2 regions of the Pseudoalteromonas sp. S3776 genome follow, and region 1 is predicted to be linked to the other one. Evidence: predicted binding sites of a transcription regulator. Region 1 holds the regulator's gene; the other holds the start of a gene.
What was found. Region 1 encodes sigma-54, which starts transcription at its own class of promoters, with help from an activator protein. Its sites were predicted from a motif close to GTTGGCACGNNNNTNGNNT; they were not measured.
Positions count from the first base shown of each region.

Region 2: CWC16_RS02355 (amidase family protein) is a predicted target of sigma-54. The motif match lies at 3,034-3,052, and genes of this name have one in related genera.

Region 1 covers NZ_PNCU01000019.1:95,242-101,078, reverse strand. Annotated here, with positions in the region: gene CWC16_RS09800 (HPr family phosphocarrier protein) at 72-344, opposite strand; gene rapZ (RNase adapter RapZ) at 385-1,230, opposite strand; gene CWC16_RS09790 (PTS sugar transporter subunit IIA) at 1,250-1,702, opposite strand; gene hpf (ribosome hibernation promoting factor) at 1,707-1,994, opposite strand; gene CWC16_RS09780 (RNA polymerase factor sigma-54) at 2,022-3,521, opposite strand; gene lptB (LPS export ABC transporter ATP-binding protein) at 3,591-4,316, opposite strand; gene lptA (lipopolysaccharide transport periplasmic protein LptA) at 4,313-4,861, opposite strand; gene lptC (LPS export ABC transporter periplasmic protein LptC) at 4,851-5,405, opposite strand; gene kdsC (3-deoxy-manno-octulosonate-8-phosphatase KdsC) at 5,402-5,837, opposite strand, start outside.
Region 2 covers NZ_PNCU01000002.1:256,095-261,931, forward strand. Annotated here, with positions in the region: gene CWC16_RS02335 (alpha/beta hydrolase family protein) at 1-633, shown strand, start outside; gene yddG (aromatic amino acid DMT transporter YddG) at 654-1,574, opposite strand; gene CWC16_RS02345 (TetR/AcrR family transcriptional regulator) at 1,750-2,403, shown strand; gene CWC16_RS02350 (putative 4-hydroxy-4-methyl-2-oxoglutarate aldolase) at 2,407-2,889, shown strand; gene CWC16_RS02355 (amidase family protein) at 3,225-4,433, shown strand; gene CWC16_RS02360 (gamma-glutamyltransferase family protein) at 4,430-5,837, shown strand, end outside.

The sequences.
Region 1 (5,837 bases):
TTCATTTACCAAGCCACACACAAATTAGGGTATAAAGCGAAAATGTATGAGTAAGCTTGGTAATTAAACGTTTATTCTTGTTCGTTAAATCGCTGTGCGATTAATTGTCCGACCGCATGCAAAGCCTTTTCTGAGTCTGGGCCTTCACATACAACTTTAACTTCTTTGCCTTTACTACTTTCGAGTAGCATTAAGGCTAATACGCTATCACCAGCGGCTTCTTTATCATCTTGATGTAAGGTAATTTTAGCATCAAACTGCACAGCTAATTGCGCAAGGACCGTTGCCGCTCTGGCGTGTAAGCCTAATTTATTTTTTATTAAAAACGTGTCTTCACAACGCATAAATTACTATACCTAAACTGAACAGGTTATTATTTTAAGGTTACTTTTCTTGCTCACGGTGCCTAATTTTTACATTTGGATGTGTCATTGCAAAGCTCTCACCTATAGTTTGGGCTAAATAAACCGAGCGGTGTTGCCCACCCGTACAACCTATTGCAATAGTCAGGTAGCTGCGGTTATTGCGCTCTAAGTGTGGTAACCAAGTTTGTACAAATGTTTGAATTTGCCAAGTAAATTTTTGCACTATGCTGTGGTTTGCCAAAAAGTCTTTTACAGGTTGATCAAGACCTGTAAGCGGTTTAAGTTCAGGCTCCCAATGCGGATTTGGCAAAAAGCGAGCATCAAATACATAATCAGCTTCTTTAGGTATGCCGTGTTTAAAACCAAACGATTCAAACGTTACAATTAGTTGTTTATCTTTTTTTCCGAGTATTTTTTCGCGAATTGACTCAGCCAACTGGTGAACACTTAAATCAGTCGTATCAAGCATAAAGTCTGCGCGGGTTACAAGTACATCAAGCAGTTCTTTTTCTTTTTTTATTGCTAAGTCGAGCGGCAATGAATCGATTGATAAAGGGTGTAATCTGCGTGTTTCTGAAAAACGTTTTATGAGTGTTTGATCGTCACTGTCTAAATAAAACAGAGTGGGTTTAGCAAAGTCCGGTAGGTATTCAAGAATATCGTTAAACTCGTCTTGCTCTTTGGGGATATTACGAACATCGATACTAACAGCTATTTTGTCATAGTTATCTGAAACACTACGTACTAAAGAGGGCAGCAGGTTGACCGGGATATTATCTACGCAATAATAACCTAAATCTTCAACCACGCGTAAAGCAACCGATTTACCTGAACCGGAACGGCCGCTTATGATTATTAACTCCATTTATAGCCCTTAGTATTTACTACGATTGATCAACAATTACTTGATACAGTTCTGCATCGGTTTTAGCGCTTCGCAGCTGTTTGCAAAATTCTTTATTGCTCAGTTTATCAGCTATGGTTGCTAGAGTCTTTAGGTGCTGCTGGTTATCGCCATCTGGTACGATGAGTGCAACAAAAATATCAACAGGACAGTTATCAATAGCATCAAAGTTTACAGGCTTGTCACTAACGAGTACTAACGCAAGCGGTTCTTCTACGCCACCCATTCTACCATGCGGAATTGCGATACCGCGGCCAATACCCGTACTACCTAGTTTTTCTCTGCTGGCTAGCGCATTAAGAATATCCTGTTGTGGTAAGTAAGGGAGCTTTTCATGAGCCAGCTCACTGATAAATTCTAAAATTCTTTTTTTACTACTAAAAAGGACCGCAGCTTTGCTGCAGTCCTGGCATACTAATGTACTTAATTTCATAATATTAGTGTCTAGCAAGCTTCTCTTTATGTTTTATGACTTGACGATCGAGCTTGTCAATCAACGAGTCTATAGCAGCATACATATCTTGGTGCTCTGTTGAGGCAAATAAATCTGCGCCGCTTACATGAATAGTCGCTTCTGCTTTTTGGTTGAGTTTTTCTACATCGAGAATGACATGCACATTGCTAATATGATCTGAGTGCCTTTCTAGCTTTGCAAATTTATTATTTACATAGTCTCTAAGTGAATCAGTTACTTCTACGTGACGACCAGTTAGGTTTAGTTGCATAAGCATTTCCTCTTTGTTTTTTACGTCTTATATCAAACTCTTTCTCTGATTTGACGGTGGAATAGCTAGCGATTCACGGTATTTTGCTATTGTGCGTCTAGCTACTTTAATTCCTTGCTCTGCCAATATATCCGCAATTTTACTATCACTCAATGGTTTGGCTGAGTTTTCCGCGGCAATTAGCTTTTTAATTAAGGCACGTATTGCGGTTGACGAACATTCGCCACCGTTTTCGGTGCTTACGTGGCTTGAGAAAAAATATTTAAGCTCAAAAATACCACGTGGCGTATGCATATATTTTTGCGTAGTAACACGCGAAATTGTTGATTCGTGCATTTCTACCATTTCAGCAACATCGTTTAAAACCATTGGTTTCATGGCTTCGGGGCCATGTTCAAAAAACGCTTGTTGTTGTTTTACAATACAGTTTGTTACTTTTAGCAGCGTGTCGTTTCTGCTTTCAAGACTTTTTATAAACCATTTAGCTTCTTGCAGATGAGAGCGAATAAACTGGCTATCACCACTTGATTTTACGGTACGTGACATGGCCGCATACTGACTATTTACGCGTATTTTTGGCATGCTATCTGGGTTTAGCTCTACCACCCAACGGCCCTTAATTTTTTTAACTGACACATCCGGTATGACATACTCAGACTCTTCCCTTACTATTGTATCTGCAGGTTTTGGGTTGAGGGTATGTATAAGAGTCATGACCTCTTTAAGCTCGTCTTCTTTAAGCTTAGTCTTTTTCATTAATGTACGATAGTCGCGTGCCGCTAATAGATCAATGTGATCGGTTAAGATCATTTTAGTTTGTTCTATAAAAGGGGTGTCTTTATCAAACTGGTTAAGCTGAATACACAAGCACTCCTGTAAGCTTCGCGCGGCTATACCTACAGGGTCGAATAATTGAATACGTTTTAAAACGGCTTCTATTTCATCCAGTTCAACTTCAACGTCGTCATCGTTTTCTTGGTTAAAGCTTTCTAAAATTTCTTCACAACTTAGCGTTAAAATACCCGAGTCATCTACAGCTTCTACAATGGCTATAGCAATGGCCTCGTCAGTTGGGCTAAAAGGAGTAAGCTGAAGTTGCCACATTAAGTACTCATGTAGCGTTTCAGTAGAGGCGCCCTGATAAATAGACTCATCTTCTGGCATTGGGCCTGAGGATGCCGCAGGGGCTGCACTCATGTACTCATCCCAAGTTACATCCATCGCCATATCATCGCTAACGGTGTCTTTATTTAAAGCTTCACCACTGTCTTGCTCGTATTCACTGGTTGTATCATCAGCCGATGCGCTTACGGTTACATCATCCGTATCTGCTTTTTGTTCATTTTTTCCAGCCGACTCTTCCGTGTAATCTTGCTCTTCTACTTCTAATAGCGGGTTGCTATCCAGTGCTTCTTGTATTTCTTGCTGGAGATCCAATGTACTGAGCTGCAGCAAGCGAATCGCTTGTTGCAATTGTGGAGTCATTGTAAGTTGCTGGCCCATGCGCAGCTGTAATGATTGCCTCATGTATCTCTAACAATCCTTTTATGTTGTTATAATTAATATTAGCAGATGCTTGTAGGTGTGGCTTAAATGTTACAGCCTAAATTGCTCGCCTAAATAAACATCGCGTACAGTTTTGTCATTTAATACGTGTTCTGGGGTGCCAGATGCAATTAGCTCCCCATGAGAAACAATGTAGGCTTTTTCACAAACATCAAGGGTTTCTCTTACATTGTGATCGGTAATTAATACGCCAATGCCACGATTTTTAAGATGTTCTATTATTTTCTTTATATCTAACACTGAAATCGGATCAACACCAGCAAAAGGCTCATCCAACAAAATAAATTTAGGGTTCGCTGCGAGTGCTCTGGCTATCTCTACACGGCGGCGTTCGCCACCAGAAAGTGCCATACCTTGGCTATCGCGTATATGTTGAATGCTAAATTCATCAAGTAAGTTGTTAAGCGTTTCTTCTCGCGCGGCTTTATTTAGCTCTTTGCGCGTTTCTAAAATAGCCATTAAATTTTGATAAACTGTTAGCTTTCTAAATATAGATGACTCTTGCGGCAAATAGCCAATGCCTAAGCGAGCACGACTGTGCATAGGTAATAACGTTATATCGTTATCATCAATAGATATTTTACCTTTGTCGCTAGGTACTAACCCTACAATCATGTAAAAGGTGGTGGTTTTACCTGCGCCATTAGGGCCTAATAAGCCCACTATGCTGCCGGCTTCTACCTCAAGGCCTACATTTTTTACAACTTGGCGGCCTTTATAGCTTTTTGCTAATAGTTCTGCTTTTAAGGTGCTCATGGTTGACCTTCGTTACCTGTTTTTTCTTTAATATTTGCTTCAACAGGCACTAAAATTGTGTGGACACGATCCGTTGAGTTTTCGTCTTTTTCTGCGCTAATAAGTTGCTGCTGCATATCGTAGGTAATACTTTTAGCATTAATTTTTTGACCGGCTTGCGCGACTTCGGCATCCCCAACAAGTGTTAAAAAGCGCTTTGCTACGTCGTAACGTACTTCGTTTGCACTGGCACTCATTACGGTACCATCGTCTTGTTTTTCTTCGAAGTAGGCAGGGCTGCCAGTGGCAATAAGCAGTTGTTTGTTATCCCCTAGGTCTTCACGTTTATGTACTTCGAGTCGGTCGGCTGTAATTTTGCGGTTCCCATGCACAATTTCGACGTTTTTTTCAAAAATACCTACGTTTTCTTTAAGTTGACCTTCTTGACGGTCTGCACTAATAGAAATTTGGTTTGCTGGCGGTTGAGCAGCAGGCTCAGCAGCAGAAGCGCTAAATGCAAGCATCAGCGATGGGATAATAAGTATTTTAGAGAGTTTATTGGTCATAATATATTGTTCGCGTGTGGTTAATTAGTTTTATTACTTCGGTTTTCAAATCGGCTTCAAGGCCTTTACCGATAATCTTTAAATTTGGCCCAGTGACAACCACTGGCTGCTCAGAGCGCATCGTTAGCGCTTTAATGTCGACTTCGATGTTGTCAGCATTGATGTTATCTATCATGGCGTTATCAACTAAATTTTTGGCAACCACGTTGCCTTCTAAAATAAGTTGTTTATCTTCGTAAAGCGTTGCTTCGTCAGCGTTTATTCGCCAAGTTTGTGTTTCGTTATATAAAGTAAAAATAGGTTTTTCAAAAAATGTAAAACCAAGTTGTTGGTACAGCTCCATTTTAGCTGCTGTAACTTTATGGCTAATTTTACCTTGCTCGTCATAGGCTGTTTGCTTAAGCTCTATAGCAGTGTAATCAGGCTTTGCAATGACTTCTGGTTCTTGCTCTGGCGCTACATTGCTTTGCGTAAAATAAGGGTACCAAAGCCAAACCATACAGCCGATGAATAACGCACTGAGTATAACGCGTGCTGCATTCATGAGCTGGTACCTTGTGTCGTAAGTGCTATACCGTTTTCAAGCATGAGTAAATCTGTGAGCTCTCTCACTGCACCAAAGCCACCAGGCATTTGTGTAGTATAATGCGATAAGCGTTTAATTAGCGGGTGCGCATCGTTTACTGCGACGGCAAAACCAACGCGCTCCATGACGGGCATGTCAGGTCCATCATCGCCAATATAGGCTATTTGTTCATCAGTTAACTTTAAAGTGTTTTTGAGTTCTTGATAAGCAATAAGTTTGTCTTCTTGGCCTTGATAAATGTGCTGTACGGTTAAGCTGCTCATGCGAGCTTGCACTATTTTTGAATGACGCCCCGTAATAACCGCGACTTCAAAACCGCTATTGATCAGTGCCTTAATGCCAAAACCATCTTTTGTATTAAATGCTTTTAACTCTTCGCCTTGGTTACCG
Region 2 (5,837 bases), on a different contig from region 1:
AAAAGTAAGGCCACATTACAAACTTGGGGCGAGCAAGACATGCCAGCCGTACTTGAGTATTTGCAAAAAACCTTTCCGGGTACCCGCTATCATTTAGTTGGCCACAGCGCCGGCGGGCAATTAGTGGGGCTTATGCATAATGCAGATCAGTTAAGCTCAGCGTTTAACTTTGCTTGCTCGTCAGGTAAATTAACTAATATGCGCTTGGCGTATCAAGTTAAAGCGCACTTTTTTATGAATGGGGTTATTCCTCTCAGTAACGCACTATTTGGTCATACTAAATCACAATGGTTTGGGATGGGCGAGCCCCTACCTAAAGGCGTTGCTAAGCAGTGGCAAAAATGGTGTAACGCGCAAGGGTATGTGCAAACGGCATTTGGCGATACCGTATTTCAACACTGTTACAACACGCTTGCTATGCCCTCGCTTTGGGTTAATGCTACCGACGACGACATTGCAAATAATGCGAATGTCGCCGATATGCTCTCGGTATTCCCAAAATTAAAAGCGAGTAAATTAACCTTAAACCCTAAAGACTATGGCTTAAAAGAAATTGGCCATATGAAATTTTTTAGTAAAAAGTCAGACGGACTATGGCCACTGGCACTTAACTGGCTAAACAAGCACAGTTAAAAAAGGATGCGTTTACATCGTTAATTTACGGCGTTTAGTGGCTTTTTATCTGGCTTTTCACGCGTTACAAAATAGCAAACAAGTGAACCACCAGTGACCATTATTACCCCTTGCCAAAACGAGGCACTAAGGGTAATTGATAAATAAAGCGCCGAAATAATCGCCGAAAAAACCGGCGTAAAATACGAAAGCGTACCAAGCAGCATTAAGTTACCGCCAATAATTGCTTGGTTCCAAAGTGCATAACCGCTGCCAACAACCACGCCAGCTAAAATAAGCGTTATTGTAGCGTGTAATGTAAAGGTCATTTTTGGCTCGTCACTTAATCCATACAATACCCATAAGCTCAGTGCTGTGGCGATAAAAAATAGCACAATGGCATTTTTCCCATTGCTATTTTTTTGAGTAATCACACAGTAAACAGACCAAATAAAAGGCGCTACAAACGCCAGCAAGTAGGCCGTTGGGTTACTGGCAAAATTGCCCATAATACTATTAATTGATAACCCACTATCGCCACCCACGCACCAAGCCACGCCAAAAAAGGCGAGCAGCATACCAGGGTAAATCCATACACTTACTTTACTACGGTTAACAATAATACTGAGCAAAATGGTAAGCGTGGGCCATAAATAATTGATAACCGCCATTTCTACTGCTTGGTGGCGATTATTAGCAAGCCCCACAAACAGTGCTAAACACACCTCGTAAAGTGCAAATAAAGCAGTACCCCAAATAATATAACGCTTATTAAACCCAGCAAATTTAGGCCGCCCCATTACCAAAATTAAAAACAGCGCGCTTACACTGTACATAAGTGCCGCCCCACCTATAGGGCCAAATAACTCCGAAACATCCCTGAGCAGAGCCACTAAACAGCTCCATAATAAAATAGCGGCAATGCCATAAAGCGTGTATTTGTGATTAGAAAAAAAGTCCATTAACTACCTAAAAGTACTACTTATGTTTGACGTTACGCTAACAGTAATTAATGCTTTAAACAATTGTTGCTCATCATTTATTGTTATAAAGGTGTTTTTAGCCTGCACTTAAGTGTTTGACCTTTTGGTCAGTAAAGTTACAATCATTCAACACGTTAAAAACAGCATCGCCATAATGAGCACACAAACAAAGCCAAATAAAAAAGAACTGACCCGAGTAAAAAACCAAACATTAATACTCGATGCCGCCGAGCAATTGTTTTCTCAGCTTGGTTACGATGGCACCAGTATGAGTATGGTTGCTAAAGAAGCAGGCGTTCCTAAGGCCAATATTTTATATTATTTTAAAAGCAAAGACGGCCTATACGAAAACGTAATAGACCGCATAATTGCGCACTGGAACTTAGGCTTAGATAACGTAACCCCTGAGGACGACCCTGCACATGTGCTTTATCACTATATTAAAAGCAAAGTAATACTTGCCGTAAACCAGCCGCTGCAATCACGTTTATTTGCCAGTGAAATACTGCGCGGCGCTCCATATTTGCAAAACTACTTTAGAACCAACACGCGCCCGTGGGTAAAACAAAAAGTAGACGTGTTTCAGGCCTGGATAGATGCAGGCAAAATGGATAATGTTGACCCTTACCATTTATTATTTACCATTTGGTCAACTACGCAGTACTACGCCGACTTTCAGGCCGAAGTGCTACTGGTAATGAACAAATTAGAATACGACGAAACCGATGTGGCACAAATAACGCAATCAACTGCCCACATAATTTTAAAAGGTATTGGCTTAAAAATACCTGAGCACACTGAGGCCTAACCCATGAATAACTTTACCACCCCAGACTTATTTGACGATCACCGCGAAAGCGTACAAGTCGCCGACAGCGGCCTGCGCCACTTTGGTAAAAAAACCACCTTTAGTGGTCAAGCAGTTACCGTTACATGCCCAGACGATAACTCGTTTGCCGCCGATTTACTGCATGAAAACGGTGAGGGTAAAGTATTGGTTATTGATGGCTTTGCTAGCAAACGCTTTGCTTTTATAGGCGATATTATGGCTGAGCGCGCGTTAAAAAATGGCTGGGAAGGCGTTGTTATTAACGGCTGTTGCCGCGATATTGAAATACTAGCCACTATGGATTTACCGGTTATGGCACTTGGTTCAACCCCGCGCAGTACATTAAAACGTGGCTTTGGCGATAAAAACCAAACTGTAACCATGCTGAGTACCACAATTAACCCCAACGATTGGCTATATGCCGATGTAAATGGCTTAATTATTAGCCCTAACGCATTACAATAAACGCCACATTAGCAACCAAGTTGGTGCAATCGCGCACCAACTTGGTGTGTTTTTACCTCTAAATTATACCCTCTTCATTACTTAAATTTTTATAAACACCATACAAACCCACAAAAACCTGACCGAACGGACAACTTTATTGTGTTTGGCATTGCTTTTGCTTAGCTTTTAGGCAATATAACAGCTAACCGATTAAAAAGCGGATCAGGCTCTGTAAAATAAAAATAAGATGTTACGCAGTGGGCTGAAAAATAATACTAACTAATTCGTCTTTTTAATCACCCTAAATCTGATTATAACCAGTTGGTCAGATTTACTTTATAACGAGTGGTGATATGAGTACCAAAACACATAATAATTTTACCGGTATTTTTTGTGACCATGGCCCTAACGCATGGCAAACACACATCCACGGCAAACTTGTAAATAAGCGCCTTGCGGTAAAAGATGTATTTGCTGTTAAAGGCGAGCGCAACAGCGCAGGTAACCCAAGCTGGTTTAAAGCAGCAAAACCTGCACAGCAAACAGCAAGTGCCGTAAACAAACTAATGAATGAAGGTTGTCGCTTTACAGGCTTTACCCATACCGATGAGCTGGCTTACAGCTTAGAGGGCAATAACATTCACTATGGTGCAGCACAAAACCCAAAATTGAAGGGCCATGCAAGTGGCGGCTCAAGTATGGGGTCGGCGGCCGCCGTAGCTGCTAACCTAGCCGATATTGGCTTAGGTACCGATACCGGCGGCTCTATTAGAATACCTGCAAGTTATTGTGGCTTATTTGGCATAAGGCCAAGCCATAAGGTAATTGAAAAAGATGGCCTAATACCGCTCGCGCCCCCTTTTGATACCATTGGCTGGCTTACGCAAAGTGCAGAGCTGCTAAGCAATATAGGCAATGTACTGTTGCCAAATCAAGCTATTAATAACGTTGATACTTTAGTTATTTGCGAGCCATTATTTGAGCTGGTTGACCTTGTATTACAAGCCCCGCTTAAACAATTGCTTGAAAAAACCAAACTTTATTTTAAACACCATAAAGAATTTAAACTGCCTGACAGTAACTTATTAAGCGAACTGGCTGACAGCTTTAGAATACTGCAAGGGCGAGCAATCGCAAAAACGCATAAAGATTGGCTTCAATTGCCGGGGCAACTTCCCCAGTTTGCTCCGGCAATTGCGGCACGTTTTAACATGGCGCTTGCCCTAACCGCCCAAGAAGAACAAGAAGCACTAAATGTACAAACCCAATGGCAAACACTAATTGCTAAAAACCTAAATACAAACAGTTGTTTATTTTTGCCAACCACACCCACAACTGCACCTAAATTGGGCGCCGACACAAGCGCCTTACGCATGCAAATAATCACCTTATCGGCCATAGCGGGTTTGAGCCGCTCGGCGCAAGTACACTTACCATTGGCTAATTTAGAAAATGGCCACCCGTATGGGTTTTCATTAATGATGAGCCATGGCAACGATAAAAGCCTACTTGCCTGCGTACAACAATTAGCTGCACACTTTAAACAGGACACACTTGCATGAGCACACACAACATTGCCTTTACTGCCCCGCATTTTGCGGCAACCGAGGCAGGCACCCTAATACTAAAACAAGGCGGTACAGCCGTTGAGGCCATGGTAGCAGCCGCCGCTGCTATTAGCGTGGTATACCCGCATATGAACTCAATTGGCGGCGACAGCTTTTGGCTTATTGATAACCTAAACCAAAGCACACCCACAGCTATAGATGCCTGCGGGCGCGCACCAAATGATATAAGCGCCTACAGCAATGAGCCACACATACCAGATCGCGGTGGTTTAAGCGCATTGACCCAAGCGGCTACGCTTCGTGGCTGGCAAAAAGCCCTTGAGGTAGATGAGCACGCAGCCCTACCACTAAGTACTATTTTAGCGCCTGCTATTAAGCTTGCGCGCGAAGGCTTTACAGTATCTAAAAGCTTGCAAGCAGGCTGCGAAAAGCTTGCCGCCACTTCAAACACTAACGCTGCATTTAAAGAGCTTTACATACCCAATGGTAAACCGCTACAAGCAGGGCAACATTTTAAAAACCCAAAACTCGCCAGTACCTTTGAGCACTTGGCCGAGCACGGCTTAAATGCTTTTTACGAAGGAGAACTTGCCGACTCATTTGCAAGCGATTTAGCAGCCGCAGGCAGCGTTATTACCTCAGCCGACATAGCCAATACAAAAGCAGATGTAGTAACACCACTTAATGCTAATTTATCGGGCATACAGTGTTTTAACTTACCTGCTCCCACGCAAGGCGTGCATTCTCTGCAAATAATTGGCGCCGTTAATAAACTAAAGCACTTGGCCAAAACAGAGGCCGATTGGATACACTTAATTGTTGAGGCAACCAAACAAAGCTTTACTCACCGTCCCACACTTTGGGCCGACCCAGATGCGCTTGGCGATGATTATAAAAATGCACTAACCGATGAGCGCTTAAGTGCGCTTGCCAGCAATATTGATATGAACCAAGCCAAGCAATGGCCATTTAATGCAGAGCCAGGCGATACCGTTTGGATGGCAGCACGTGATAAAAACGGCCAACTAGTGAGCTTTATTCAAAGTGTTTACTGGGAATTTGGCAGCGGCATATTAATGAGTGAAGGTGGTTTTGTGTGGAATAACCGTGGTTTGAGCTTTAGTTTAAATAACAACGATGCCAATGCCTTAAAAGCACATAAAAAGCCAGCTCATACACTTAACCCTGCTTTAGCAAAATTTGATGATGGCAGGCGCCTTGCCTACGGCACCATGGGCGGCGAAGGTCAACCACAAACACAAGCTGCCGTATTTAGTGGTTACGCATGGCGTAATAAATCAATTACCCAAGCAGTAAGCGATCCGCGTTGGTTATTAGGCCGCACCTGGGGCGATACAAGCACAAACTTAAAGGTAGAGCAAAGCTTAGTAATTCAAG